Regions from separate parts of the Shewanella sp. Isolate7 genome, predicted to be linked through region 2. Evidence: predicted binding sites of a transcription regulator. Region 2 holds the regulator's gene; each other region holds the start of a gene.
What was found. Region 2 encodes MetJ, which represses methionine synthesis genes. Its sites were predicted from a motif close to TAGACGTCTAGACGTCTA; they were not measured.
Positions count from the first base shown of each region.

Region 1: the regulator MetJ is predicted to act here: its motif matches at 5,740-5,757, upstream of metH (methionine synthase).
Region 3: the regulator MetJ is predicted to act here: its motif matches at 8,037-8,054, upstream of metE (5-methyltetrahydropteroyltriglutamate--homocysteine S-methyltransferase).

Region 1 covers NZ_JAKEVJ010000024.1:51,873-62,293, reverse strand. Annotated here, with positions in the region: partial or broken gene L1D47_RS07915 (hypothetical protein) at 1-584, shown strand, start outside; gene L1D47_RS07910 (hypothetical protein) at 601-1,179, shown strand; gene metH (methionine synthase) at 1,913-5,635, opposite strand; gene L1D47_RS07900 (histidine phosphatase family protein) at 5,989-6,600, shown strand; cobalamin riboswitch at 6,653-6,833, shown strand; gene L1D47_RS07895 (ABC transporter ATP-binding protein) at 7,040-7,855, shown strand; gene L1D47_RS07890 (iron ABC transporter permease) at 7,849-8,892, shown strand; gene cobT (nicotinate-nucleotide--dimethylbenzimidazole phosphoribosyltransferase) at 8,957-9,985, shown strand; gene L1D47_RS07880 (adenosylcobinamide-GDP ribazoletransferase) at 10,028-10,421, shown strand, end outside.
Region 2 covers NZ_JAKEVJ010000037.1:19,540-29,960, reverse strand. Annotated here, with positions in the region: gene L1D47_RS11030 (DEAD/DEAH box helicase) at 203-2,002, shown strand; gene L1D47_RS11025 (NAD(P)/FAD-dependent oxidoreductase) at 2,053-3,180, opposite strand; gene L1D47_RS11020 (cysteine-rich CWC family protein) at 3,205-3,435, opposite strand; gene metF (methylenetetrahydrofolate reductase) at 3,763-4,653, opposite strand; gene L1D47_RS11010 (bifunctional aspartate kinase/homoserine dehydrogenase II) at 4,924-7,317, opposite strand; gene metB (cystathionine gamma-synthase) at 7,337-8,503, opposite strand; gene metJ (met regulon transcriptional regulator MetJ) at 8,727-9,041, shown strand; gene L1D47_RS10995 (sulfite exporter TauE/SafE family protein) at 9,119-9,859, shown strand; gene L1D47_RS10990 (conjugal transfer protein TraF) at 9,911-10,421, opposite strand, start outside.
Region 3 covers NZ_JAKEVJ010000011.1:46,259-56,679, forward strand. Annotated here, with positions in the region: gene L1D47_RS04195 (GMC family oxidoreductase) at 1-1,468, opposite strand, end outside; gene L1D47_RS04200 (gluconate 2-dehydrogenase subunit 3 family protein) at 1,521-2,099, opposite strand; gene L1D47_RS04205 (glutamate synthase-related protein) at 2,327-3,799, shown strand; gene L1D47_RS04210 (hypothetical protein) at 4,032-5,546, shown strand; gene metE (5-methyltetrahydropteroyltriglutamate--homocysteine S-methyltransferase) at 5,647-7,926, opposite strand; gene L1D47_RS04220 (LysR family transcriptional regulator) at 8,127-9,026, shown strand; gene L1D47_RS04225 (hypothetical protein) at 9,107-9,373, shown strand; gene L1D47_RS04230 (HDOD domain-containing protein) at 9,739-10,421, opposite strand, start outside.

The sequences.
Region 1 (10,421 bases), on a different contig from region 2:
AGAAGACACCGATATTATCTACCCACTATATATGTTTGTTTTTAAATAAGGTTATCTTTAGTATCTCAAAAGAGAAAGAGGAAGAGTATAAAGTTAAGCAAGAATTTGGGGTTTTGGATAGTGATACAGGAAAGGTAAGGGAAATTAGATATAAACCATTTTTTCAGCTAGAAAGTAAACCTGATGAAAATTTCATGGATGCTATTAAAACTGGTACATTTTCTTCAATTTCTTTGGTTAGTCGGGTAGAGAAAACAATAAATGGTGCAGATTCTAATGTGGAAATTATTGAAACACAAAGAGAGGTTAAGTTGAGTACTAAATTAAACTCAACTACAGCATCATTTTTTAGCAGTATAAAACAATATTACAGTGATAGTTTTGATACTGTTAAGGTCTCTTACAAGTCTGGTGGTATTAACTCTTCTGCTTCATTTGATATATCTAACATTTCTGCAGATGGTCTGGAAAAGGTAGTGACCCAAAAGGTCATAATTGAGGGTTTTGTAGATACTTTAAAGGATGCATATGATAAGATATCAAGCGATATTGTAGAAAAAATGTTAGATGTGACATTGCATTAATCTTTAAGGGATAATCATGCTAATCTCTCAAATAATAAGTCCTTTAAACTATTTAAAAGTAAAGGGGATGAAATCGAAGGTTATGTTTGATTGGATATTTCCTGCTTTATTGACTGGGTTTAGTTGCTTTTACTTATATTTGGTTTCTGGTTGGGATTTGGGTTTTATTGTCTTAGAGTCTAAGTTTATTGATAAGCTTTTATCATTCACGGCACTCCTTCCTGGTTTTTTTATAGCTGCATTAGCTGCAATAGCAACATTCCCAAGAAAAGAAATAGACTGCGCCTTAGATAACCCTAAAGTAAGTCCTACTATAAAAGTTAATTATATTGATAGAAATGGAGAGCATCATAGAAAACATATACTAATTTCTCGAAGAGTATTTTTATGTGTATTGTTTTCTTTTGTTACTTTCGAATCTGTAGTTTTGCTTTTGATTAATCTATTTTCTTCGGTTACGGTGGTTTCAGTTGAGAGTTATTATGTTCTGGCCTCACTTTATGTGTTTTTTGTGTTGTTTGTTTTTTGGCAAATGCTAACGGCTGCGTTTTTGGGTTTGTATTACTTAAGTTTTAGAATTCATCTCCTTCGCTAATTTACTAATTATATGGAACCAATCACCAGTAAGTTAGTGACTAGTTAGTATTAAATAGTGAGGTTTTATGGTTGAAGTGGCTGAGAGTAAAAGGCTAACCAGCATTGGGCTAGCATTTTATATCGCTATGACAAGTATTATCTTATCTGGGTTCATAATTTCTAGCCTGTATCCCAGCTCGTTTTTGGGCATTATTACTCAAAGTCTCCTAAATTCGATAGTTTATGCTCTGGTTGTGGCTATTCCTTTTATTGTTCTTGAAAGGTATTTAGCCCAAAAAGGTATCCTGTTAGTTACCAATGACCAGGGTGACTGACCCCTTCAGAATAGGTCAGATGCTGCAACAAGTCCCCATTGAAGTTGCCGGAGTGGATTGCAGAAAATTACGTGATTGAGGCAGGGATGCCGAAATAGCCTCAGATGAGCCATGGATGGCGAATATGAGGCGATAGTGATTTTCAAAAAGACACGAAGGATCACAACTTCGTCTGGGGCGCCGAGGGATTTCCAAAAGGGGAACAGGCGCTTTTCCCCTTTTGGTCGGGTGTGGGTTGAAGACCCACGACTTACCTCGGCCGCAAGGCCGTATCCGCCAAGCGGTGTGAAATGGAACCCCACGACTTACCTCGGCCGTAAGGCCGTATGGGTTAGTGAGGCGAAGCCTTAGAACTAATATTCAAACGAAGTTTGGGTAATCAAAGGAGTCAAGGTGATGACTCCAGAGCACTTCCCGTTACACATCATAGTCAAGTACTGGAGCCAACCAGCGCTCGGTTTCCTCCACACTCATCCCTTTACGCTTGGCGTAATCCTCCACCTGATCTTTACCTATGTTGGTCACGCCGAAGTAACGTGACTGCGGGTGGGCGAAGTACCAGCCGGAGACGGCGGCGGTGGGGAACATGGCGTAGCTCTCGGTGATCTTGAGATCTATGGTCTCATCCGGCTTAAGTAGCTCCCACAGCAGGCCTTTCTCCGTGTGATCCGGGCAGGCGGGGTAGCCGGGAGCCGGGCGTATGCCCTTGTATTTCTCGCGGATCAGCGCCTCGTTATCCAGGTTCTCGTCGGCGGCGTAGCCCCAGAACTCCTTACGCACCCGTTCGTGCATCCGCTCGGCGAAGGCCTCCGCCAGGCGGTCGGCCAGACACTTGAGCATGATGGCGCTGTAGTCGTCGTGGTTGGCCTCGAAGCGGGCCACATGTTCGTCGATGCCGTGGCCAGCGGTGACGGCGAAGCCGCCCATGTAGTCGGCGACGCCCGAGTCTTTCGGTGCGACGAAGTCGGCGAGACAGAAGTTGTCGTTGCCCACCCGCTCTATCTGCATCCGCAGATGGTGGGTGGTCATCTCGAGTTCGCTGCGTGATTCATCCTTGTAGATCTCGATATCATCGAAGTTGACCGTGTTGGCAGGGAAGAGGCCGATGACCGCCTTCGCCGTGAGCCACTTCTCTTCGATGATGGTGTTGAGCATTGCCTTGGCATCTTGGTAGAGCTTGCGCGCCTCTTCGCCCACCACCTCGTCGTCGAGGATCTTGGGGAAGTGACCGTGCAGTTCCCAGCTACGGAAGAAGGGGGTCCAGTCGATGCGATCGACCAGATCCTCCAGCGGATAGTCGTCGAACACCTGTCTGCCAAGCCTATTCGGCACAAAAGGCTTATGGCTCTGCCAATCCTGCTGGCAGCGGTTCTCCCGCGCCGCCGCAATTGAGACTATCTGCTTGCGCTTGGCCTGTGAGTTACGCTTGTCGCGCATCTCCTGGTATTCGCCGTAGGCGGCGTCTATGGTCGCCTGGCGTGTGTCATCGTTGATCAGCTTGGCCACCATGGGCACGGCGCGTGAGGCATCGGCGATATAGATGGCGCCCTCGGGGGCGTGGGGGGCGATTTTCACCGCGGTGTGGATCTTAGAGCAGGTGGCGCCGCCTATGATGGAGGGGATATTCAGCCCCGCCTTGTGGAAGGCTTTCACATTGTGCACCATCTCATCCAGACTCGGGGTGATCAGCCCCGACATGCCGATGATATCGACATTTTCCGCCTTGGCGACCTCGATGATCTTCTCGACCGGCACCATGACGCCGAGATCCACCACCTCATAGCCGTTACAGGCCAGCACCACGCCGACGATGTTCTTGCCAATGTCGTGCACGTCACCCTTTACCGTGACCATGAGGATCTTGCCGTTGGACTGGCCCTCGACCTTTTCGGCCTCGATGAAGGGGTTGAGATAGGCCACGGCCTTCTTCATCACCCGCGCCGATTTCACTACCTGGGGCAGGAACATCTTGCCCGAGCCAAACAGATCGCCCACCACATTCATGCCGTCCATCAGCGGGCCCTCGATCACGTCCAGCGGGCGGCTGGCCTGCTGGCGGGCCTCTTCGGTGTCCTGGTCGATAAACTCTGTGATCCCCTTGACCAGCGCGTGCTCCAGACGCTTGTTGACCGGCCAGCTGCGCCACTCGAGATCTTCCTTCTTGGCGCCCGCCGCCCCATCGCCACGGTATTGCTCGGCGATCTCAAGCAGCTGTTCTGTGTTGTTTGAATCTTTAACCGGGCAGGGCAGGTTTTGCACCACGGCCTCCACCTTGGCCTTAAGCTCTGGGTCGATATCGTCATAGATCGCCAGCTGTCCGGCGTTGACTATGCCCATGTCCATCCCCGCCTGAATGGCGTGATAGAGGAACACGGCATGGATCGCCTCACGCACCGGATTGTTGCCGCGGAAGGAGAAGGAGACGTTAGACACGCCGCCTGAGATCATCGCATGGGGCAGGGTACGCTTGATCTCGCGCGTGGCCTCGATGAAGTCCACCGCATAGTTGTCATGCTCCTCAATGCCAGTGGCGATGGCGAAGATGTTGGGGTCGAAGATAATGTCTTCCGGTGGGAAGCCTACCTTATCCACTAATACCCTGTAGGCGCGGGTACAGATCTCTATCTTGCGCGCCTTGGTATCGGCCTGGCCGACTTCGTCGAAGGCCATGATGATGGCCGCGGCGCCGTAGCGCTTCACCAGCGTGGCCTGCTCGATAAACTTCTCTTCACCCTCCTTGAGGGAGATGGAGTTGACCACGCCCTTGCCCTGGATGCACTTGAGCCCGGCCTCGATTACCTCCCACTTGGAGGAGTCGATCATGATGGGCACCCGGCTGATGTCCGGCTCGGAGGCGATAAGGTTGAGGAACTTCTGCATCACCTCGACGCCATCGAGCATGCCTTCATCCATGTTGATGTCGATGATCTGGGCGCCGTTCTCCACCTGATCCCGGGCGACCGACAGGGCCTCTTCATATTCTCCCGTCTTGATAAGCCTGAGAAACTTGGCCGAGCCGGTGACGTTGGTGCGCTCGCCCACGTTCACAAACAGGGAGTCGGCGTCTATGGTCAGCGGCTCAAGGCCCGACAGGCGACAGGCCACCGGCAGATCCGGCAATTGACGGGCGCTATGCTTGATGACGGCAGCGCGTATTGCCTTGATATGTTCCGGTGTAGTGCCACAGCAGCCGCCGATGATGTTGAGCAAGCCTTCCTGGGCCCAGGGGCCAATGACCTTGGCCATCTGCTCCGGCGTCTCGTCGTAGCCGCCAAACTCGTTGGGTAGGCCTGCGTTGGGGTGGGCCGACACATAACACTCGGCGATCTTCGACAGCTCCTCGACATAGGGGCGCAGCTCCTGTGGCCCCAGGGCGCAGTTGAGGCCGATAGACAGCGGCTTCACATGGCGCAGCGAGTTGTAGAAGGCCTCAGTGGTCTGCCCCGTCAGGGTACGGCCCGAGGCATCGGTAATGGTGCCAGAGATCATCACCGGCAGGCGCTGGCCCAGCTGGTCGAACAGGGTCTCAATGGCAAACAGCGCCGCCTTGGCGTTGAGGGTATCGAAGATGGTCTCCACCATGATGATGTCGGCGCCACCTTCGATAAGGGCCTGGGTCGATTCTAGATAGGCCGCTACCAAGTCGTCGAAATAGATGTTGCGATAGCCAGGGTCGTTGACATCCGGGCTGATGGAACAGGTGCGGTTGGTGGGGCCGAGTACCCCGGCGACATACACCTCGCGGCCGGTCTCGGCGGCGACTTCATCGCAGGCGGCGCGGGCCAGGCGGGCACCTTCGAGGTTGATCTCCTTCGACAGGTCCTGCATCTCATAGTCGGCCATGGCCACGCGGGTGGCGTTGAAGGTGTTGGTCTCTATGATATCGGCGCCGGCCAGCAGGTAATCCTTGTGGATCTGCTTAATCAGCTTGGGTTGGGTCAGTACCAGCAGGTCGTTGTTGCCCTTGAGATCGCAGGGCCACTGCTTGAAGCGCTCGCCGCGAAAGTCGGCCTCCTCCAGTTTGTGGTTCTGGATCATGGTGCCCATGGCGCCGTCGAGGATCAAAATTTCCTTATTGAGCCGCGCGCGGATCGCATCGTTAATCTGCCTTACGTTTCGAACGGGGGATTGGGTCGCCATAACTTTTACCTACTTCAACTGACCTGTGCCTAATCTGACTCTTCTTAAGGGCTCTGCCTGAGGCTCTGCCTGAGTGTCGACGTTTTATTTTAATTTTGGATGTATAAACGTATAGACGTCTATACTAATCGACTTATAATACTCAGGGCAAGTCAAAAGAGTATAAGCACAAATCTGGTTTTACTTCGAGGGAGGCGGGGCGCTGGGTGTAAGGGTTAAGGCGCTGTGGCCTTATCCGAAAGCTTGATTATTTTGAAAGTTTTTCAATACCTTATTCATCTTTAATTGCCAAGCGAGTCTCCCAGGGCGTATGCTGATAACGACTCAACTTGAAAAGGTTTAATGCTGGGGTTATGACGCAAACGACACTCTATTTGATGCGCCACGGTGAATGCGAAGGCGGCAACCTGCTTCGCGGACACAGCGATCAACCGCTTACCGAGATAGGTTTCGCCCAGATGCAGCTGGCCTATGCCAAGCTGCCCGAGGCGGTGGACAGGGTGATCAGCTCGCCGCTGTCACGCTGCCGCGTGTTTGCCGAGCATCTAACCAGCAAGAATCAGGTCAAGGTGGCGCTGGACGCCGGATTGAAGGAGGTTTACTTCGGTCGCTGGGACGGTCAGCCGATTCCTGAGCTGCATGCAGATCATGGCGCCGAGCTCACCGCCTACTGGCAGGACCCTTGGGTCAATCCATTGCCCGAGGGCGAGCCCATGGCGGCGTTCGAACAGCGTGTCGACGAGGTGGTCGAGCAACTTGTGCATCAGCACAGCGGCGAGGTGCTCTTGCTCATCACCCACGGCGGAGTGATTCGTCACCTGATGGCCAAGGCGCTCGGGGTCGAGCGCGCGGTGGGTTTCTATACCCGCTTGAGTCTGGATTACGCCAGCGTGGTCAAGGTAAGCCATTACCGCGATAAGGCGGGAGAAAGTTTCTGGCGTCTGCACTGGCATGACGCCGAGTGAGTCCGGCCTTGTGTCGGCGGCAAAATTTAGCATAATAACCGGGCGCAGGGACCGCCTGCGCCGGGAGTATGGTGTCGAGATCGCTAAGGCGAGAACTCGGACTTAATAGGGAATTGGGGAAGGCCGAGCGCCACTAGCCCAAACTGTGCCCGCAACTGTGAGTGTGCCCGCCAACTGGTTTTATCCTTTGGTCGCCACGAGTCAGGATACCTGCCTACTCTCTAACCACTATCTCAAGCGGGTGACTTGAGGGAAGCAAAAGATGAAGAATTCCTCGGGGCCGCAAAAGGCCCAAGGGCGATGGCGCCTCGGCGTGAGTCGTTTGGAGGGCGTGTAGTTGAACGCCCGTACAGATCAAGATCCACTCCCCGCACATGACCTAGGCGATGGCACAGGTGATGGCTTATATAAAGGCTTTGACGAGGGCTTAGACGCGAAGGTGGCGCTGTCGGTGCGCGACCTCGGCTGGCGCTGCGGCGAGCGCGCCATATTGTCTCAGGTTAATCTGGCGCTGCCCGAGGGCAAGATGCTGGGGATCATTGGCCCCAACGGTGCCGGTAAGTCCAGCCTGCTGCGTTGCCTCTATCGTTTTCTCACCCCGAGCCAAGGGGAGATCACCCTGTTTGGTCAGCCCATTGCCAGCCTGAGTGCCAGGGCCTTTGCCCGCGAGGTGGCGGTGGTGTTGCAGGATACGCCGCAACATTTCGATATGACGACGGCCCAGCTGGTGGCCCTCGGACTCACGCCTCACAAGCAGGCGTTCTCTCTGACGACCAAGGCTGACCGTCTGGCGGTGAGTCAGGCGCTGGAAACCGTAGGGCTTAAGGAGCGCGCCGGGCAGACCTACGCCTCCCTCTCCGGCGGCGAGAAGCAGCGGGCGCTTATCGCCCGCGCCATAGTGCAGCAGCCCAAGTTGCTGATCCTCGACGAACCCACTAACCACCTGGACATACGTTATCAGATCCAGATCCTCGAGCTGCTCAAGACCTTGGGGATCACTGTGGTGATCTCGATTCACGACCTAAACCTCGCCAGCGCTCTGTGCGATCACCTGTTGCTGCTGGATCAGGGCCGGGCCGTGGCGCAGGGAAGCCCCAAACAGGTGCTGAGCGAGGCGCAGATTGCCAAGGTGTTCGGCGTCTGCTGTCAGGTAGCGCCCCATCCTCAGCATGGTAACCCGCAGATCCACTATTTCTATGGCTATCACAACAATCAGCCGGGGGCTCAGCGAGATAAAGGAGGCGACTCATGCTGAGCGCTAGTCTGAGTCAGGGCGGGCGATATGGCGCCTTGCAGCAACTGGCCTTCGTCTGTCTGGGGCTCTTGACCCTGGCGACCCCGGTGCTGGCGGTGAGTTTCGGTGCGGCGCAGATAGGCGTTGCCGAGGTGCTGGAGCTGCTGCTGGCTAAGCTGAGCGGCGCCGACCCCGGCGGCGTGACCGCGAGGATCATCATAGAGCTGCGTCTGCCACGTATCTTGCTGGCTTTTATCGCCGGATTCGGCCTGGCCCTGGCGGGCGCGGTGTTACAGACGGTGACCCGCAACCCTTTAGCCGACCCCTATCTGTTTGGTATCTCCTCGGGCGCCTCGCTGGGGGCCGTGGTGGTGATCACCCTGCTGGGCGGCGCAACCGGTGTCCTGGCCAGCGTCGGCCTGCCGCTGGGGGCCTTCATCGGTGCCAGCCTGGCGGTGATGATGGTGCTGGCTTTGTGCGGGCGGGATCTGAATACTCAGATAGAGCGCATGCTGCTCTCTGGGGTGGCGATCTCATTCCTGTTTGGGGCGCTGGCTAGCCTGATGCTCTATTTCTCCGGGCCGCAATCGGCCGCCTCTGTGCTGTTTTGGAGCCTGGGCAGTTTCGCCAAGGCCAGTTGGTCTATGCTCTGGCTGCCCTGGCTGGTGGTGCTTGGCGCCAGCGTTGTGCTCCTGCTGTTGAAGCGGCAGATCCTCGCCATACAGGCGGGAGACGAGACCGCCCACACCTTAGGGATCCGGGTGCAGCGCCTGCGACTGATCAGCCTGCTGCTCTGCTCCCTGATCACCGCCGTACTGGTGGCAAATTGTGGCGGCATAGGTTTTGTCGGCCTGATGGTGCCCCATATGGTGCGCCTGCTGTTGCCGGGACGCTTCGCGCTCATGCTCACGGCGCTGGTGGGTGGCCTGTTTATGATCTGGGTGGATGTGCTGGCCAGGTGTCTGCTGAGTTACCAGGAGCTGCCCGTGGGGATCATCACGGCTGTGATAGGTAGCCTCTTCTTCCTGTTTATTCTGGGTGGCAAGCGGCGACGTTAGCCCCTGATGCGAATATTGAGTGATGCGAAAGAACTAGGGTGAGTTGTATGTATGAGGGAGCTGTATGTTTGAAGTAGTCGAGGTAAGCAGAGAGTTCGATGCCAGGATACAGGCGCGCATCGACAGCAAGACTAAACCCCTGGGGGCCTTGGGAGAGCTGGAATCCCTGGCGATGACTATCGCCCGGGTGCTGGGGCCCGACAAGCCGCAGATCAGCGCGCCGACCCTGCTGGTGTTTGCCGGCGATCATAGCATCGCCGCCTCGGGGGTCTCTATCGCCCCCAGCGAGGTGACCACTCAGATGGTGATGAACTTCCTGCAAGGCGGGGCGGCAATTAATCTCTTCTGTGCTCAGGCTGGAGTCACCATGGAGGTGATCGACTGCGGCATCGCCCTTGAGATCACCGATCAACCGGCGCTTATCAATCAGCGGCTAGGGGCTGGCACAGGTGCTATTCATCGCGAGAGCGCCATGACCCTGGGCGCGGTCAAACAGGGCTTTGCCATGGCTAAGGAGCGCGTCGCCCTGCACCATAGACGTGGCTGCAACCTGATCGCCTTTGGCGAGATGGGCATAGGCAACACCAGCTCGGCGGCGGCCATCATGGCGGCGCTGCTCGGGCGTGAGGCGGCCGAGTGTGTCGGCCGGGGCACAGGCATAGATGCTGCCACCCTGGCGCGCAAACAGATGCTGGTGGAGCAGGCGCTGTTTCTGCACCGTGAGCAACTGGGCGATCCCTATGGGGTATTGGCCTGTCTGGGCGGGTTCGAGATAGTGCAGATGACAGGCGCCATCCTGGCCGCGGCGGAGCTGAAGATGCTGGTGCTGATCGACGGTTTTATTGCCACGGCGGCGGCCCTGGCGGCGGTGACGATAGCACCTCAGGCGCGGGACTATATGATCTTCGCCCACGAGTCGGACGAGCGCGGCCATAGGCAGATGCTTGAGCACCTCAACGCCAGACCGCTGCTCTCTCTGGGTATGCGTCTGGGTGAGGGGACCGGGGCAGCCTTGGCCGTGCCTCTGGTGCAGGCGGCGGCCAAGTTTTATAACGAGATGGCCTCCTTCGAAGACATGGGCATTTCGATTTAGCGGCAATAGCCATTTGAGGGTTAGCAATAAGGAAAGGCTTAGATGTTCGCCAGAGAGTTAAACCTGTTTTTTATCGCCATGGGCTTCTTTACCCGCATCCCCATGCCTGTATGGGTGGAGGTCGACAACGAGCGCCTCAATCAGGCCAGCCGCTACTTTGCCCTGGTAGGCGTGGTGGTGGGTGGGCTCAGTGCCCTGATCTATGGCCTGACCATACAGATACTGCCTAATAGTGTGGCCGTGCTGTTTGCGATGCTGACGGGGTTGCTGCTCACCGGCGGCTTTCATGAGGACGGCCTGGCCGATACCGCCGACGGTTTCGGCGGTGGCTGGCAGGTGCAGGATAAGCTCACCATAATGAAAGACTCGCGCATCGGCACCTATGGTGTGCTGGCGCTGGTGATGGGGTTGCTGCTGAAATTTGTGTTACTGAGCG
Region 2 (10,421 bases):
GTTAACTAAGTGGTTAAATTAACGACATCTGGGTTTACTGCGAAAATTATGCCAGGTGGTGGAAAGATATCAGGCTTACTGTTATAATAATCGGCTTACTGATTCGTTTTCGGTGCGGGAAGTCGACACGGGGTTGATTTTCTGTCTTTTACATCTTTTGGTGCAGTCTCTGCACTTTAGTTACACCACAAGGCTACAACCCATGTCATCCAGTGAAAAAACTTTCCGCGAACTCGGCCTGTCCGAGCCTTTGTTGCGTGCTCTCGACGAGCTAGGTTATGAAAATCCTACGCCGATCCAGGCCGCCAGTATCGACCCCCTGATGGAGGGGAAAGATATTCTTGGCCAGGCACAAACCGGTACGGGTAAAACCGGTGCCTTCGCCCTGCCCCTGCTAAACGCTATCGATCCTAGCCGCAACGTGCCGCAGATCCTGGTGCTCGCACCGACTCGCGAACTGGCGGTACAGGTTGCCGAAGCCTTCGGTAGTTACTCCAAATTTATGAAAGGCCTGCATGTACTGCCTATCTATGGCGGTCAAAGTATGCATCAGCAGCTTAACGCCCTACGCCGTGGCCCGCAGATTGTTGTGGGTACCCCAGGCCGCGTCATGGACCACATGCGTCGTGGCACCCTTAAGCTAGAAACACTCAATGCCTTGGTGCTCGATGAAGCAGATGAAATGCTCAAGATGGGCTTTATCGACGACATCGAGTGGATCCTGGAGCACACGCCACAGGAGCGCCAACTGGCGCTGTTCTCGGCCACCATGCCAGAGCAGATCAAGCGCGTCGCCAACAAGTACCTGCAAACGCCGGTACACATCAGCATCGCCGCCAGCCACACCACAGTTGAGTCTATCGAGCAGCGTTTCGTGCAGGTTTCTCAGCACAACAAACTCGAGGCCCTAGTACGCGTACTGGAAGTGGAAAACACCGAAGGTATCATCATCTTCGTACGTACCCGTAACTCCTGTGTCGAGCTGGCCGAGAAGCTTGAAGCCCGCGGTTATGCCTCATCGCCACTGCATGGCGACATGAACCAGCAGGCCCGTGAGCGCGCCGTTGACCAGCTCAAGCGTGGCAAGCTGGATATCCTGATCGCTACCGACGTTGCCGCCCGTGGTTTGGACGTTGAGCGTATCGGTCACGTGATCAACTTCGACATTCCATACGACACCGAAGCTTACGTACACCGTATCGGTCGTACTGGCCGCGCCGGTCGTACCGGTATGGCGATTCTGTTCGTTACCCACAGAGAGATGCGCATGCTGCGCACCATCGAGCGTGCAACCAAGAGCCGTATCTCGCCGATGAACGTGCCAAGCCCTGAAACAGTGGCCGAGCGTCGTCTGTCTCGTCTGGGTGAACAGGTATCGAACACCATCAACAACGAGTCGCTGGACTTCATGCATGGCGCCGTTGCCCAACTATGTCAGCAACTGGAAGTCGACACAGAAGTGCTAGCCGCCGCCCTGCTAAACATGGTGCAACAGGAGCGTCCTCTACAGCTACCTCCAATCCAGGAGCGTCAACGCGATAACCGTGATGAGCGTAACTCTCGTGATCGTGGCGAACGTGGCGAGCGTAGCCCTCGTGGTCGTCGCGAATCGCGTCCGACACCGACAAATCTGGGCAAGGCAGATACGCTGAAGGATCATCCAGACGTTAAGATGTGCCGTTACGTACTCGACGTGGGTCGTGACCATGGTGTGGGTGTAGGTAACATCGTGGGTGCAGTAGCCAACGAAGCCAACATCGACAGCCGTTACATTGGCCAGATCCAACTGTTCGATCAGATCACCTCGATCGACCTGCCCGATGGCATGCCTAAAGATGTGCTGCAACACCTGAAGAAGGTACGCGTTTGTGGCAAACCGCTAAACATTCGTGAAGCGGGTACAGAGATGGCAAACGCTAGCGATGACAATCGTGCGCCACGCCGTCGCAAACCAGCGGGTGAACGCAAGTCTCACCGCAAAGGCAACAGAGACAACGGCTAACGCCTGACGCTAGCTACTAAAAAGGAGCCTATCGGCTCCTTTTTTGTTGCCTAAATAACAGGCAGCCGCCGAGAAACCAGTTCGGCAATGGCTAAACTAGCGGTGAGGCCCGGCGATTCGATGCCGATAAGGTTAACCAAGCCTGCAAGCCCATGCTCTGCCTCCCCCTGAATCAAGAAGTCAGCCACCTCACTATCGTCCGGTCCCTGCAATTTAGGACGGATACCGGCGTAGGCCGGCACCAAACGGTCGATTTCTGCGGCGGGATAATAGCGGAATATCGCCTCGAAGAAACTCTGGCGCAGCGCATCGGGTACCTGATAACTCTCCTGACTGCAGGGCGTCAAATATTGGGTATCCGGGCCAAACTTTAGCTGGCCACCGAGATCTAAGGTGGCGTGTACGCCTAAGCCTTTCAGACCAGGTTCTGGGACGGGATAGATGAGATGGGAAAACGGACTCTTGCCCTGATAGGCAAAGTAATGCCCCTTGCACCAATGCAGAAGTGGAATAGAAGATTTTGCCAGCCCCTCGATGCGAGCCGCTGTTTGAGTGGCATATAAACCGGCGCAATTGATTAAGTAACTTGTGTCGATGCTCATCCGCTCACCCTGCTGCTTCAGCTCGACCCTAAAGCCATTACCACCAGCTTGGGCGGCGATAAACTCGCTATGAGGGCAAAATATCGCGGCATGTTCCTCCGCCTCGGCCAGCAGACTCAACATCAAACCATGGCTGTCGACTATGCCGGTAGAGGGTGAGAATAAGCCACCCGTCGCCGCCAATGCCGGCTCAAGCTCGGCCAGTTGACGCCGGCTGAGCGGGTAGAGTTCTGTCACGCCATTGTCCCGGCCTTGGTCGAGCAAGGCATCGAGCTGCGCCTCCTGCTCCGTCTGAGTCGCCACTATCACCTTGCCCAGGGGATTCACGGCGATGCCCCGGCGCTCACAATAGGCATATAGCCGCTGCCTTCCCTCCACACACAGCCGCGCCTTGAGACTGCCGCTCGGGTAGTAGATCCCCGCGTGGATCACCTCGCTATTTCGGCTACTGATACCTGTACCTATGGCCTCGGCGCAATCGATGAGCAGCACGCTTGCAAAACGCCGACTCAAGCTGGCAGCTACCGCCAGCCCTATGACTCCTGCGCCGACAACCACGGCATCGAACTTATCCATCTCGCTTCTCATCACCCATTAGCATTAGTCGACTCGCTTAACCCCCAACTTAACCTCTAACCTAAGCGCCTCGGCGCAGGCCAGGCAGATACAAACGTCAGCGGCTATGGCCTTAGATAGTTGTGCATTGGATAATTGTGCTTTAGGCGGAAACTCCTGATGGTGACACCAACAGGAGTCGCTCTCCTGCTGAGCCGCCAAGGCACAATGATTAGGCTGATGACACAAGGGGCAGTGACTCGCATTCGCGTGCATAAAAACCATAGAAACTGAGAGTTAGCCACTAACGTTAACACTCTGTCTCAAACGGGACAATAGGAGGAGCATTGCAACTGGTCGCCAGAGCTAAAGGTCTGTGTGAATACTCAAATGAGTTGATGTTCAATTAAGTTGATATTCAATTGAATTAAGGTTTATTTGAATAGTGAGCCAATACCCTGATTCGCGACACACAAAAGCAACAGCGGCCGCTCGGCTAGATCTAGTGGGGGTCAAATTCGATACCCATTAGATATAGCCGTGGCAGCAAAAAGCCCCACCTATCGGGCGGGGCTAAGCGTCTATTCTGGCAAGCAAAGTGCGCTATTTACCGGGTCTGACCCCGAGTGTGTGACAGATGGCATAGGTCAGTTCGGCGCGGTTCAGTGTGTAGAAATGGAAGTCTTTTACCCCTTCGCGAGACAACACCTTAACCATATCGATGGCCACGTTGGCCCCTACCATCTGACGAGTCGACGGGTCGTCATCTAACCCCTCAAACTGCCTGTGTAGCCAGCTGGGGATAGACACATTGGTCATGCCGGCGAAGCGTTTGAGCTGAGTAAAGTTAGTCACAGGCAGGATGCCCGGTATTATCTCCACATCGATACCGGCGGCCACGCAACGGTCTCTGAATCTCAAGTAAGACTCCACATCGAAGAAGAACTGGGTAATGGCGCGGTTGGCTCCGGCGTCTATCTTCTTCTTAAGATTAATCAGATCCGCCTGGGCATTAGGCGCGTCAGGGTGCACCTCAGGATAGGCCGCCACTGAGATATCGAAATCGGCCACTGATTTCAGCAGGCGTACTAGGTCGTTGGCGAAACGAGTCGGCTTAGGACTACCCGCAGGCAGATCACCACGCAGCGCGACGATATCGCGTATGCCCGAGTTCCAGTAATGCTTCGCCAGCTCTACCAGCTCTTCATCGCTGGCATCGACCAGGGTCAGATGGGGCGCGGCTACAAGATCTGTCTCCTTCTGGATGCGCTCGATCACCCCATGGGTACGATCGCGCACGCCCGAGTTGGCACCATAGGTTACCGAGACAAACTTGGGATTCAGCGGCTCCAGGCGTCTGATAGAGTTCCACAAGATAGTTTCCATCTCGGGGGTCGCCGGTGGGAAAAACTCAAATGACACATTGATATCACCATTAAGCTCAGACAAGCTTTGGTTCAATGAATTGGCGTGTTGTGCGTGATGAAAAGCCATCTTAATTCCCTCAGACCTAAACAAGAAACATTTAGACGTTTGGACGTCTATATGTCCATATACTAGAGAAACTCGGAGTGATGTCAAGCTTAAAAATTGCCTCATTAAGAAACAATTTGTTTATATGATAGACACTGAGTAGAACGGCGGGCACAGAGGCGCCTGTCTCACAGAGTTAAACCCGGCGAAAGCCACTAATAGGAATAGAAAAAAGGAAGAGAGAGATGTGCATAGCGGGTCGATGCGCGACATGCACATCGACCCATAAGATTATTCTTGTAGGAGATCCCGACAGATCTGCGCCAGATCCGACTGCACCGCGGCCGCGGTCACCTCGCGACCGGCGCCCGGGCCACGGATGATCAGCGGATTGTCCTGGTAGAAATCGCTGCGGATCACGAAGACATTATCGCCCGGTGTCAGGTTGGCGTAAGGATGGCTGTTATCTACCCACTGGATCCCCACCTTGGCCTTGAGTTGCCCCTGGTCTGAATCCAATGAAGCCACATATCTGAGCACCTTATTCTGCTCGGCCGCGGCCTGATACTGCTGCAACATCTCACCGTCGAGATCCGCCATACGTTTGATGAAATCATCCAACGGGATCTCGGCCATATGCTTCGGCACCAGAGACTCCAGCTCGATATCATCCAGCTCTATGTCATAGCCTATCTCGCGGGCCAAAATCAGCAACTTACGCTGCATGTCCCGACCGGAGAGATCGTCGCGGGGATCCGGCTCGGTGCTCCCCAGCCCCTTGGCTTCCAGCACCAGCTCGGAGAAGGGTTTCTTGGCATCATAATGCTCAAACAGCCAGCAAAGGGTGCCAGAAAAAATACCGCCGACGGCCTCTATGCTATCACCGCTGTTATGCAGATCGTTCAGCGCGTGTTGCACGGGTAAGCCTGCACCGCAGCTGGCGTTGTAGCGCCAGAACAGACGACGATTGCCCAGTTGCTGTTTTAGCTCCTGGTAGAAGGCCAGCGGCCCAGAGCCCGCCAGCTTGTTAGCGCTGACGATATGAATGCCGCGGGCAAAAAATTCTGGATACTGCAGAGTCAGATCGGCGCTGGCACTAATGTCCAGGGCGATCAACTCATCGCAATTTAGCGCCTGCAACTGCTCGAACAGATGAGAGTACTGCCAAGCCGTGCCCCGCTCGTCGAACGCCTGTTGCCAGCTGTTGAGATCGATATCAGTCTCGCTGAGCAGGGCCTTCTTCGAACTCAGCAGTCCCACCAACTCGACGCTGACCTCCAGCTCCTTATTGAGCACGGGACGGGCACGCTTGAAGAGATCGATCCAGGCTTCGCCTATGTTGCCTATTCCCAGCAACAGCACACCGATACGCTTACGCGGACCGGCGCAGCGTCTATGCACCTTCTGGGTTAAGAGGTTCACCTGCGCCTTTGGCACCAGGGTCACCAGACTCAGGCCATCGTTGCACAGAGGGTGCGCCTCACGGCTCAGCAGGCGCGAGAAGCCGCGGCGATAGAGGCTGGCATCGGCGCTCACCAGAGCCACCAGGCCGAGGTCATCGCGAAGCTGTAACTCGTCTATGCCCAGCTCGCTGCGTTTGGCCTCGAAGATGGCCTGGGCCTGCTTCTGATTCTCATGGGTAAAGGCCAGCTCGGCGCGGCCATGGGCCAGTGACCAGTAGGCCAGCGGCGTCAAACCTGCCTGGGCGAAACAGGCCAGCAGCTGTGGCAGTTCGACCGCTATGGTCAGGCTAAACAGACTGACGCTGGACAGGCTGGTGACAACCGGGGCGCTGGCCGAGGAGCTCTTAGGCGCGATCAGGGTAAAATCGGTATGGGGCGCATAGCTTGAACGCACCGCCAGGCTAACCTCTGTATCGAACAGCGGCTGCAGGGTACGGTTGTGTAGCACGGGAGAGCCAAGGTGCGCCAGGCGGTTCGCCTCGGTGAGCGACATGCTCTTGAGCAACTTGGCATCGTTGATTCGGTTAGGGTCGGCGTTAAACACCCCCTCGACATCTGTCCAGATGGTGACGCGTTCGATATCGGCCAGGCTGGCCAGCAAGGTGGCACTAAAATCTGAGCCGTTACGGCCGAGCAACAGGGTATCGCCCTGCTCATTGGCGCAGATAAAGCCGGTGATCACCAGGCGCTCTTGAGGATGGGCCTCAAGCAGGGCCTGTACCTTCTGGCGCGACTCGCCGATTCGGATCTGCGGCACGGCACCTTCGTCGGCCACCAACAGGGTGCGGGAATCGACATCCGATGCGGCCACGCCAGATTCTCTCAGCAACGCCGCCAGCAGACGCGAAGACCAGCGCTCGCCGAAACTCACCACCTGGTTACGTTGATAGTCGTTAAGCTCATCGAGCGACAACAGGCTGCTAAGCTGCGACTTGTCGGTGGCTAGGCGCTCTCTCAGGCTGCGGGCCTGCTCGTTGGAGAGCAACTGTTCAATCAGGTTTTGCTGGTAACTCACCAGCACCTGCAACTCCTCTTGCCATAGCTGATTTGAGTCACACAGCTCCAGCAAGCGATATAAAAAATTGGTACTCTTACCCGCCGCCGACACCACGATCAAATCATCGCTGTGGCCATGAGTCAGTAAAATGTGAGCGACGCGGCGGTAACAATCTGCATCCGCTAAACTAGAACCACCAAATTTATGCAAATGACATCGTGTCATTTTATGCTCCTCAAACCCTTTAACTACTTACCGCGATAGCCGCTTCTAAACCGGCGAGTATATCTGCCACCAGATCCTCACCATCTTCAATCCCTACAGACAAGCGGATCAGGGTGTCTTTAACACCCGCTTCACGACGCGCCTCTGGGTCCATCGCTCTGTGGGTCATAGTCGCAGGTACTGCTACCAGACTCTCCACGCCCCCCAGACTCTCGGCTACCGAGAAGTATTGTAACGCATCTAAGAATGCAACGAGTGCCGAGTCACCACCATTTAACTCAAAACTGAGCATTGCACCAAAACCATTTTGCTGTTTAGCGGCGATCTCATGCCCCGGATGTTCGGCAAGGCCCGGATAATACACTTTTTTCACCGCCTGGTGGTCACACAGCACTGCCAATACCTTCTGGGCGTTGGCCTGATGTTCACGAATACGCACCGAGAGGGTTCTCAATCCCCTCAGAGTCAGGTAGCTGTCAAAGGCCGATCCTGTCAGCCCCAAAGTATTGGACCACCAGTGCAGTAACTCGCCGACCTCAGGGTCTTTAGCCACTACGGAGCCACCGACTACGTCGCTGTGACCATTAATATATTTGGTGGTCGAGTGCACCACAATGTCGGCGCCCAGCAACAAAGGTTGCTGCAAGATGGGAGACAAGAAGGTGTTATCTACCACCACTTGAGCGCCCACCTTATGGCTCGCCTGTGTAATGGCTTCAATATCAACCACTCTCAGCAGTGGGTTAGAAGGCGTCTCAAGCCACACCATCTTGGGCTGTTGTGATAGTGCTTGTTGCAACGCAACATCATCGGTTTGATCCACCACTGCTAGCTTAAAGGCGCCCTTCTTCGCTAGGTTGGTAAAGAGTCGATAACTGCCACCATAACAATCATGGGGCACCACCAGCAGATCCTCTGGTCCCAATAGACTGGTCACTAGGGTAATAGCCGCCATACCGGTACAAGTGATCACGCCAGTAGCCCCTTTTTCCAACTCGGCAATCGCATCACCGAGAATGGAGCGGGTCGGGTTACCGGAGCGGCTGTAATCGAACGCCCGCGGCTGTTGATGTCCTTCAAACGAGTAGTTTGTCGACAGATAGATAGGCGGTACCACGGCACCATGCTGCGTGTCTGACTCTATGCCTTGTCGTACGGAGGCGGTGGCTAATTTACGCTCTGTCATCTTCAACTCCTCAATTCGAATCTGGGCAGAGACCTCTAGCTAAAGAGATGTCTGGACGTCTAAATGTACCTAAGCCTGTGGGTAGCGTCAACAACTTTAGACGTTTAGACGTCCAAACATTTAGAAATCTATTTGCAATTACCAAAAATTCGAGGCAATAATTTGACTGTATTTTGTAAGGGTTTAAAATCTGCACCGAATTTGAGAATTTACAGGTGAGTCAATGACTGAGTGGAATGGCGATTATATCAGCCCCTATGCTGAACATGGTAAGAAGAATGAGCAGGTAAAGAAGATCACTGTCTCTATTCCTCTAAAGGTGCTTAAGGTATTAACCGACGAGCGCACTCGGCGCCAGGTCAATAACTTGCGTCACGCCACCAATAGTGAATTGCTCTGCGAAGCTTTCTTACATGCCTACACTGGCCAGCCACTGCCGCACGATGATGACCTGTCTAAAGATAAACCCGACAGCATTCCTGCAGAGGTGAAACGCCTAATGACGGAGATGGGCATTGAGTGGGAAGAGATGGAATAATCCATTCATACACGAATCGATAGAGGGATCGCTTAGCGATCCCTCTTTAGTTTTCAACTTTTATCTGGAACACCCCAGTGCCTGCACTTCCACTCGATCCACAGATCTTGGCACTCGCCTCGCTTATCGTCTTTGTCGGCGCCCTCACCCAGAGCCTTATCGGCTTTGGCATGGCGATAGTTGCCTCACCGTTACTTTATCTTATCGAGCCTTCATTGGTTCCAGCGCCCGTGATCTTAATGGGTTTCTCTATCGCGCTGCTGACCCTATTTCGTGAACGTGGTGCTTTGGAGTTCAAAGGGTTGCAATATGCCTTGTTAGGTAGAATCCCTGGTGGATTTATCGGCGCCGGTTTACTCTTGTTCGCCCCTCAAGCCATTCTGGGACTCACAATCTCCATCATAGTCGCGATTGCTGTAGTACTGAGCCTGCTCAGGGTTACCCTGGCGGTCAATCGACGCTCTCTCTTTAGCGCTGGCGTGATCTCGGGAATCTTCGGCAACATAGCTGCCATCGGCGGTCCGCCACTGGCTATCTTACTCTCGGGAAAAGACGCCAAGCAGTTTCGCGCTGCATTATCGGCCTTCTTTATCTTCAGCTCCATCATCGCCATGGTGATCTTAGGGCTGACAGGGCTACTTACCCCACAACACTTTTACTGCTCAGCCTTGCTCCTGCCCTCTGTGCTGCTTGGTTATCTGATGGCAAACCGACTCGTCGGACGCATCGACAAACAAAAGACCCGTGTGATGACTCTTATTCTCTGTAGCCTGAGTGCTTTCCTATTAGCTGCCAAGTCGATAACCAGTCTGCTATAAAATAGAAAAAACCAGCAAAATTGCCGGCTTTTCGATTATCATTGCCTTAGGCTAGAAATGATAGGAAGTTTGAATCACACCACCGAAGGAATCGTCACTGCCTACTGAACCAGTAAGATCTAAGTTAAACACGCGACCGATGGAAAAGCCTGTACCTAAGGTATAAATATTACTGCTGGTGTCTTTCATATCATGGCGGTAACCCAATCGAAGAGCGAACCAGTCTGTGGCTCTCATTTCACCACCGATGCGCCAATGCTGCGTTTCCCCCACCTCATCAAAACGCTTGTGTCCATTGAGATCCACATCAGACGTCAGACTGAATTTATCCCAATCATAGGCAACACCTAAGGTGTACAAGGCCTCGACGCGATAGGTAAACTGACGCCCCAAGGTCTCAACAGTATCGAGCTTCTGACTCAACAAATTGCGTCCCGACAGGCCTAATGTTAAGCCTTCTACTGGCTGCATGGCCACACCGATATCCAAATTAAACACACTGTCATCATTTCGATACTTGCTGTCATCAAAATCATCGGCATCGAAGTTGTTGGCACTCACC
Region 3 (10,421 bases), on a different contig from region 2:
CGCCCATGGCCTGCATCACCTCCACGCCGCGATCGACCAGATACTGGGCGACCTTAAGATCGTGGGGATGAAAACCGGCGCGCACCTTGGCCACCGGCTGGCCCCATTTATCCTTCTCCTCATCATCCAGGCTGACAAAACACTCATCATGGGTGAGCCAGTCGCAGAAGACCTCAAACTTAAAGTCCCGCGACTGGGTAAAGTGCGCCTTAAGCTTCTGTTTGAGCGGCGTCCCCCAGAGCAGATTGCCCTCCTGCCACTTGAGCGCATTCGCCTCACTGGTGGGCGATGGCGGGTCGAACACGAAGTCTAAGGTGCCGCCCTTTACGGGCTTATCGAACGCCGCCTTATCATCAATCACATACCAGTCTTGCAGGGCGCGATTAAAGAAGGGGCCGCGCAGCTTGAGGCCTCTGGCGGTCTCGGCTGATAGTTTATCCAGCTTAAACACCCCGTGGCCGGTCCCACCGGCGCAGCAGTGCAGGTTCTTGCCAACCTGGCCATGGCGGTTGCCTATCCCCTTAGGGTGTTTCTCACCTGTGCTCGCCAGCAGCAGGCGCGCACTCTCGATGGCATAGCAGGCGACCACGAAAATTTTGGCCTGGATCCGCCGACTGTCGCCCTTGGCATCGAAATAGTCGGCAGAGCTCACCCGTCCCTTGCTATCGGTATTGAGTCGATACACCTTGGCCCGGGGGATGATGCGGCAATGGCCGCTGGCCACCGCATGATTCAGCAGCGCCACCCGGGCGCTGCCCTTGGCACCCGAATGACAGCCATAGCTGCCGCAATAGCCGGAATACTCGCAGCTCATCCGCCCGTTGAAGGGGCGAGACAATATGGCCCGCGCCATCGGCAGTGGATTAAGCTTCAGCGCCTCGCAGGCATTATCGAAACGCGCCGTGATAGGGTGCTCGACGGTAGGCGCAAAGGGAAAGTCCGGGGTCGACCTAGGTTCTAAGTGGGGATGTTGCACCACTCGGCCGCTGACGCCGACAAGCTGCTCCACCTTAGTGTAATACGGCTCTAGCTCCTCATAGCTGATGGGCCAGTCGACCGTGTTGCTGCCGGGGATCACCCCATAGGTCGAGGCGAGACGAAAATCCGTTGGCTTAAGGCGATGGAAATAGCCGCTCATAAAGTTAGAGGCGCCGCCGACGATATTGCCGCCCCAAAACTGCGCCGTGGTCTCCCGGCGCCAGCCCCCCTCGCCATCGGGTAGCTCGAGCACGTGACGCTCCTCGTCAAACCGAGAGCGAAACACCCTGTGGCGCGGCAATTGCTCATCTTTCACGAAATCCTGCTCGGTATACCAGTCGCCCTTTTCCAGCACGACCACGTCGATCCCGGCTCTGGCCAACTCATAGGCGATGGGGCCGGCGCCCGCACCGCTGCCCACGATACAAACCTCGAATTGATGGGGCGTCTGTGTCTCCCCCTTGGGTGCTAATCCAGTAGCTGCTGTCATCTGCAAAGCGTCCTAATAAAAATCTGCTAAAAAAGTGGCCTGTCATCCCAGATTAAAAATCGAGATAACTCTTACCCGCTTTAGGCCGAGGAAAACCCGGCTGGTGATCGAGCCAGCGCCAACCTATCTCGTCTGGATTGCCACCATAGAGGGGATCCAGCGTCAGCGCCTCAATCAGGTAATAGAGCAGCAGGGAGAGCCAGTTCTCACCGGCGCGGCTCTTAGCGATCTCTTTTAGCAGCGCGTCTTGCTCATCCCAGCTCAGCACCAGAAAACTACTTCCCCTTTGGGTATCGGCCCAATCCTCCAACCAGGCCGCGCCCTGCAAGATAAATTGCCTGTCCTCATCGATGCGATTATCGGGATCTTCCATGGCCCACAAGAGATAGCGATAGGCATTGAGATCCTTGGCCGAGGGGCCATCGCCATCATCGGGAAACAGATGTAGCTGCACCGCCTCAATGATGGCGCGGTTGATCACATCAAAACCTTGCGGCCTTGTCGTGATGGAAAATTCGGTGTCGGCCCAGCTCAACTGGGGTTTAGCCGCCAACAGCATCGCCGCGGCGCCGCTTGCAGTCAGAAACGCCCGCCGGGTCAAGCCGCTTTCAAAGGCATACTCTGTAGCCATCTTATTCCCTCGCCTTGTCACCTTACCTCCCAAAGCCTGCAAGCTGATCTCGCCTCAGTCGGTACACAGACCGAAAATATCGCTAAATCGATTCAACTGAGTGTGAATTTTTCACCGCCCCGGGTCAACACCCAGCGCACAAAGCCATTGAATCACCAGGCGGCGACCCGGCGAAAATGCGCCTAGACTAAAGGCAACGGCCAATGCGCAACCCCTAAGGAGATTCCATGGTTAACCCTATCATCGCCGATAACAAGCCCAAGAAAGTCGAGCTCACCAAAGGCAAGGAATACTATTTCTGTGTCTGCGGCCGCTCCGATAACCAGCCCTTCTGCGATGGTTCCCATAAGGGAACTGGGTTTAGCCCCAAGGCCTTCACCGCCGAGAAAGATGGCGAAGCCTACCTTTGCGCCTGCAAACACACGGGCAACGCCCCCTACTGTGACGGCACCCATAAAAACTTCACCGCCGAGCAGGTGGGCCAGAAGGGGCCTGGACGCGAGGCCTTAGGCATCGATGTCGGTAAGCCGCCCAAGGCGGCCGCCACTCAGGAGGAGTCCGGCGTCGAGCTGATCCATCAGCTGGCCAGGGAAGGCCTGAAGACTCTCGGCCATCACGGCCCCATGGTCGCCATGGGCGTCCCCAAGTATCAGCTGCCCAGCTGGGACGAGATTCAGATCATGACGGCCCAGATAGCCAGCAAGCCTCTGTTTGAAGAGGAGGCCGTCGACACAGAGCTGATCATAGGCCCTGAGGCACGCAAGCCGCTGAGGCTCAAAATCCCCCTGCTGGTGTCGGACATGAGCTTCGGCGCGCTATCGCAAGAGGCCAAGACCGCCCTGGCCAAGGGGGCCGAGCTGGCGGGCACGGGGATCTGCTCGGGTGAGGGCGGCATGTTGTCCGAAGAACAAGCGGCCAACTCCCGCTACTTCTACGAACTGGCCAGCGCCCAGTTTGGCTACCAGGAGGCCTTGATGGCCAAGATACAGGCGTTCCATTTCAAGGGGGGCCAGGGCGCCAAGACAGGCACAGGCGGTCATCTGCCCGGTAGCAAGAACCAGGGCAAGATCGCCCAGATAAGAGGCATTCCTGCGGGGCAAGATGCCATCTCACCACCGCGTTTCAGGGACCTCAACTCGGTGGCCGACTTCAAACGCTTCGCCGACAGGGTGCGAGAACTCAGCGGCGGCGTGCCTATCGGCTTTAAGCTCAGTGCTAACCATATCGAACGGGAGATCCAGTTTGCACTGGATGCCAGCGCCGACTACATCATACTCGACGGCCGAGGCGGCGGCACGGGCGCGGCGCCGCAGATCTTTCGCGATCACATCAGCGTGCCCACCATTCCAGCCCTGGCCCGCGCCCAGCGCTACCTCGACCAGCAGGGCGGCAGGGTTACCCTGATCATCACTGGCGGTCTCAGGCTGCCCATGGACTTTGTCAAGGCAATGGCCCTTGGCGCCGACGGCGTGGCCCTGGCCAACAGCGCCATGCAGGCGATCGGCTGCGTGGCCGCTCGCATCTGTAACACCAACAACTGCCCCGCCGGCATTGCCACCCAAAATGCCGACCTGCGTCAGCGCCTCAACATAGATAAATCGGCGCAGCAGCTGGCCAACTTTCTTCAGGCCTCCACCGAACTGATGCAGGTGATGGCCAGGCTCTCGGGCATCCCCTACGCCGGGGTGACGCCTATCTAGGCGTTAGCCAGCCCCATCTAGCCTAATCTCACACTTGTAAGTCTAGGGCCTGTAGGGCCTAGACTTGCAGGCATAAGATTTACTGACCTTAGGTTAGCCAAAAATAAACAGGCTAATGGCTTGTTTAATAAGACAAACCGGTGCAAACTTGCCGCCGAGGATCTCGGGACGAATCCATCGCCCAACATTAGCACTCGCCTCATTGCTGCCATAGACAATGTGAAGGACCACAATGCAAGTCGTTATTTTATCGGTAATCTTAGCCCTACTCTTCGTCATCCTGCTGCTGGTCTACCTTAACTGGCGCAATAAACAACCTCTAGCGCTTAGCGGCGGCCCTGACGAGGTGTTGTCTCAGGCCAGCCAACTCTTGAACCGAGGCAAAGATGCCCAGGCCATCGACTATCTTGAGCGAGCGGCCGACATGGGCATGGCCCATGCGGCGCAGTTTCTCGGTGAACTCTACAGCCTGGAAGGCACCCATCTGTTTGATCTGGCTAAGGCCGACCACTGGTTTCAACAGGCGGCCAGGCTTGATGAGCAGATTGCCGATCTTCAACGCCAGATGCTCAAATTTAAGGTTCACCCCACCCAGGAAGCTGGCAAGCAGCAGCTAAAAGAGATGTTGAAGCCAGGTGCCGATCAGGGCAATAGCAAGCAGCAGGCCGAGCTCGGCAGGCTCTATCAGGAAAGCCCGCTGCTGGACCCCGACGGCACCAAGGCGCTGCACTATCTCGGCCTCGCCGCCGAGGCGGGCGATACGCAGGCGCAGTACCATCTGGCCAACCTGCTACTGGCCCCTCACCACGGCGAGCCCGATCCCATCAGGGCAAGAGCCCTGCTGGAGGCCATTACCGAAAGCGAACCCTTAGCCAAGAGCCAGCTGGCGCAGATGCTGCTAACGGGAGAAGGCGGCCCGGCCGAGCCCCGCGAGGCAGAGCGCCTGATGCGCGAGGTGGCCGAGGAAAACGACTTTGCCCTCATCGAGCTGGCATACCTCTATCAGGAAGGCACAGCCCTGCCTCAGGATATCCCCAAGGCAGAGGAGTGCCTAAGACAAGCCCTCGCCATGGAGAATCACAGCGCCGCCTATCGCCTGGGCGAGTTACTGCTCAAACATAAACGCGATAGCGACAGCCACCGCGAGGCGATCGCCCTGCTCACGCCGCTGGCCGAGCAGTGGTGGACGGATGCCCTCTTCCTCCTGGGCAAGGCCCATGAAGATGGATTAGGCACCCGCCGTCACCTGCCCACGGCGCTGAGCTACTACCGCTTGGCCGCCACAGATCCCGCCCCCTATCACCTGACGCGGGTAGACGAATTGAGTGCCAAGATGGGAAGCTATGAGCTGGAGCATGCCGAGAGCCTGTATCGGCAGTTTCTGACCGAGCATCCACTGAGCCAGGAGCAACAGGCCAGCATAGATCTTACCCACGGGCTGCGACTGTTCCATGAAGATGACAGGGGACGACGCCATCCCAGAGAGGCCATCGCTTACCTTGAGCGCGCCGCGCTCGCCGGCGAGAACCTGGCACTTGAGCCTCTGCATCAGGCCTGTGTAGAGACCGGGCAGAGGGTAGACGCCGCCATCTGGGCCCAGCTCGCCCTAACGGATCAGTTTTACTATCTTCCCACTGGCGAGCTCGAGGTCAGTTTAACCAGCCTCAGACAAGGCTTTAGCGAGGCCGAAGAGGCGCTGTTTACACAACGCCTCGCCGAGAGACAAGCGACACTCGCCGCCAACTGATTAGCTAACGGTGCAGATGAGCCTGGTCATAAAAAGCATAAATAAAAAGCGTAGCGGGCGCTCCGTCTTGGGCTCGCCCGCTGCGTGTTAGAGACTCGGCCTAGCCCAGGCGTCGCCTCAGCTCCTTGGTCGCCTTCACCATGTTAGCCAGCGCCGGCTCCACCTCATCCCAGGTGCGGGTCTTGAGACCACAGTCGGGATTGACCCAGAGCTGGCCCACGGGGATCTTAGTCGCCGCCTTCTCGATAAGCGTCACCATCTCCTCAACCGTTGGAAGATTGGGGCTATGGATGTCATATACTCCTGGGCCTATCTCGTTGGGATATTCGAAGTCCTCGAAGGCATTGAGCAGCTCCATGTGCGAGCGCGAGGTCTCTATGGTGATCACATCCGCGTCCATGGCGGCGATGGCATCTATGGTGGCATTGAACTCGCTGTAACACATGTGGGTATGGATCTGGGTCTCATCCTCTGCGCCCGCGGCGCTGAGCTTAAAGGCGGCCACCGCCCAGTCGAGATAGTGCTGCCACTCGCTGGCCTTAAGCGGCAGCCCCTCTCGAAACGCCGGCTCATCTATCTGAATGATCCCTATCCCCGCCGCCTGCAAGTCGGTCACTTCGTCGCGAATAGCTAAGGCTAGCTGATTGGCTATCTGTTCACGGCCGATATCTTCCCGAGCGAAAGACCAATGCAAGATGGTCACAGGGCCGGTCAGCATGCCCTTCACCGGCCTGTCGGTCAGGCTCTGGGCGAAGCTGGCCCAGGAGAGTGTCATCGGCTGACGACGCGACACATCACCGTAGATGAGCGGCGGCTTGACGCAGCGCGAGCCATAGCTCTGCACCCAGGCAAACTGGGTAAAGCCCACGCCATCGAGCTGCTCGCCGAAGTATTCCACCATGTCGTTGCGCTCGGCCTCGCCATGGACCAGAACATCTATGCCCAGCTTGAGCTGACGGCTGATGCTGTCGCGGGTCACCGCCTCGAGCTGGGCCACATAGGCCTGCTCGGTCAGCTCCCCCTTACGCCAGCGACTGCGCAGACCACGAATGGCCGGTGTTTGGGGAAAGGAGCCGATGGTGGTGGTAGGCAGCAGCGGCAAACGAAAACGAGCCTGCTGCCTGAGGCGGCGCTCACCAAAGCCGCTACCACGGGTGAAATCGGCAGGCGTTAACCCCTTGAGCCTCGCCTGCACCTCAGGATTCGCCGCACGCTCACGGGCCTCGCGCCTGGCCTCACAACGCGCCACAATGCTTTGCGCCTCATCGCTCTGCGGGTTGAGTAGCAATATACGCAGCTGCGCTAACTCATCGAGCTTCTGCCTGGCAAAACTCAGTTGATTGACCAAATCCGCTGCCAGCTCTGTCTCGCTCGCCAGATCCACGGGCACATGCAAGAGCGAACAAGAGGGTGCCAGCCAGACACGTTCGCCAAAATCCGCCACGACGCCACGCAGCCGCTCGGCCAGCAGATCCAGATCCGCCGCCCATACGTTGCGGCCATTGATCACCCCCAGGCTGAGCACCTGGGCAGGCTTGAGGCTGGCGGCAAACTGCTTAAGCTGCTGGGCATCGCTCACCAGATCCAGGTGCAAACCGTCAACCTCAAGATCGCTGATCACACCATGATGATGGGCGACAGAGCCATAGTAGCTGGCCAGCAGCAGCTTAAGCCCCTGACCACTGAGTTCTGCGTAGGCTGGGGCGAAGGCCACCTGCCACTCCTTTGCAAGCTCCAGCGCCAGTATCGGCTCATCGAGCTGTACCCAGGTCACGCCCTGGCTGGCAAAGCGCGCGAGTATCGCCCGGTACGCCTCGAGCAGCTGGGGAAGCAGGCTCAACTTATCGAAAGATTCGCCCTCGCATTTGGCTAAGTAGAGGTAGCTAAGCGGGCCCAGCAGGATGGGCTTAGGCTGATGACCCAGGGATTTGGCCTGTTCCACCTCGTCGAACAGCTGCTCGTAGGCGATGGCGAAGCGCTGCCCCGCCCTGAGCTCTGGCACTATGTAGTGGTAGTTGGTATTGAAGTATTTCTTCATCTGAGCGGCGCGGCAGGCCTCTCCTGTGGGCGCTCGACCGCGAGCCACACGAAACAGGGTATCTAGGTCCACCTGCTCGCCGCTGCGATGACGCTCGGGGATGGCGTCTATGGTGGCGCTAAGGGTGAGCACCTGATCGTAGAAGGCAAAGTCCCCCACCGGCAGCAGTTTCACGCCCGCCGCCTGCTGCCACTGCCAGTGGGTTTGACGCAGCTCGCTGGCAACCGATTGTAGCTGAGCCTGGTCAATCTCGCCGCGCCAATACTTTTCCAGGGCAAATTTGAGTTCCCGTTGACGACCGATTCGTGGAAAGCCTAATGAAGCAACATCTAGAGTTTGCATATTGTATACCCTTTACATTAAGATGAGCGAAATTCATGGTTAGCGCCCTTCGCTGTCATCGCAATCCAGGTTTGAGAACTGAAATTGCACAACAAACCAAAACAGGCGTCTGGACGTCTAGAAGTTTATTGTGCTAATCTGTTGTCTCGCAATCGAATTGATTTCACGAGCAACATGAGCCAAATTCATGTGAGGTAAAAATGATAGAGCTTAGGCATTTACGTACATTGGTCGCCCTGAAAGAGAGCGGCAGTCTCGCGGGCGCAGCCAAGAAGCGCTTTGTCACCCAGTCGGCCTTATCCCACCAGATCAAGGAACTGGAGACCCGCATCAACTCGGCGATTTTCGTGCGTAAGAGTAAACCCCTCTCCTTTACCCTGGAGGGCGCCCGTCTGCTCAATCTCGCCGAAGAGATCTTGCCTAAGGTGATAGAGACGGAAATCGATCTCAAGAATGGCCTGGGCGGCGAGGTGAAAGATCTCTTTGTCGGCATAGAGTGTCACAGCTGCTTTCGCTGGCTGATGCCGGTGATCGAGCAGTTTAATGCCAGCTTTCCCCACACCAATCTGGAGCTGTCGAGCCGTCATCTGTTCGATTCGCTGACCGCACTCAAGCAGGGACAGCTGGACGTGGTGCTCACCTCAGACCCTATTCCGGATCATGATATCGCCTATCAGCATCTATTCGATTTCGAGGTCAAGCTATTGGTCGCGGCAGACCATCCACTGGCCGAACTCCCCTATGTCACGGCCGCGCAGCTAAGCGAGCAGACATTGCTCACCTACCCGGTGCCGCTGGACAGACTGGATATCTACCGTCACTTCTTGGAGCCTGCCGGGGTGCCTGTAGCCAAGCAGATCCGCTGCGATCTCACCGCCATGTTGCTGCAACGAATCGCCTGTAAGGATGGGGTTGCCGCCCTGCCTAACTGGTCGATCAACGAGGCACACGGCCTGTCGCTTAAGGCGGTAAAACTTGGGCCAGAAGGACTCAAGCGCCCCCTGTTTGGCGCCTATCGCAGCAATGGCAGCAGTGCTCGCCTCGCCCAGCAATGGCTCAATCTGGTGACCTCAGAGGGACTGGAACGCCAGGGGCATTAGGCCAAACAGTAAGCCGAATATACAAGACGATGGCATAGAGATAGACTGGGATAAAACTGGAGAAACGCTAAAGGATTAGTATGAAAATTGTGGCACTTTTTGTTCAGGTCTGTCTGTGGTTTAGTATCGTCTTATCCCCCGCCTTGTTGGGTCTGCTTATGGGTGGCCTGTTAGCCTCGCAACAAAGCCAGACCAGCCTAAACGTTCCATTAATAGGCCTCACGCTTGGTGCACTTTTGGGAGCCATCTGGGCCGAATATATCCGTCGAACCCACGGCCTCAGTCAATTCTTAGGTCGCCTGGTAGCGACTCCCGACATCGACGGCCGCTCTGCTCACAAGCCTTGAGCCACTGCACCCTAGCCTCTTCACTCACCCCCAGTTCATAAGAAATAAGACACAAAAAAACCTGCACTTGGCAGGTTTTCTTTTATCTGGTCGAAGGCCTTAGGGCCTGTTGGCCTTTTGAGAACAAATTTTGTTCTAATTGAGCACGTTCAAATCGCGGCTCGAGGCTTGAGATATAGTTATTCTATATGAAAGCCGAGTAACAAAGCGTTGAACGTGCTCAAGACGAACCCTGCGGGCAGCGTCTGTATCATTTTTCTACTGCGTTATCGCTCATTGATCTAGCTCACTACATTACAATCACTCTGCCTTGTATAAAATCGATACAGAATGCTGCAAAAATGAACGTAAAAGGTCAACAGGCCCTAGAGCGGATTGAGCAGTTGATTGCGCATGGAAAGCACCCGGCGCAGCACTAGGCCCGGAGAGTCTGGGTTACGGGTCTGACGCAGGTTGTGGGCGATCATAAACTCTTCTCTAAGCTCTTCGTCCAGGCCTAAGGAATCGAAGGCTTCCAACGTCAGGGTCTGCTTCTGGTTATCGATCAACGACTTGATGATGGAGAGCGGGAACGACAGCTCCGACTCGGCATTCAGATAGGCGAAGGCGGTCAGGGCGATGATCTCGCCAAACACACTAAACAGCGCCAGGGTCTGTACCTCATCGGGATTGATGTTTACCCCTTCCATATGATGCAGGCTATCGACGGCGTCTGTGGCTATGCTCTCGGTAAGTGCCCAGTAGCCATACACCAGCTTCTTATAAGGCTGAGGCAGCTCATCGAGGCGCTCCTTGAGATAGAAGGTGAAGGCATAACGGTAGATATTGACCTGCCCCAGGCGCACTAGGGCATCTTTCAATGACCGATTCTTCGAGGAGACTATGCCACCGGCATTGGCCGCCGAGTTGCTGCGCCATAGCAGATGTGCCGCCAATGCAGGATCGGAAGAAACTATATCAATCACATTGCGGATATCGCCATCGGCAATAATGGCTTTCTTCAACGGGATCAGAATACCCCTTCGTCCGATAACCTGTTCTTCATTGG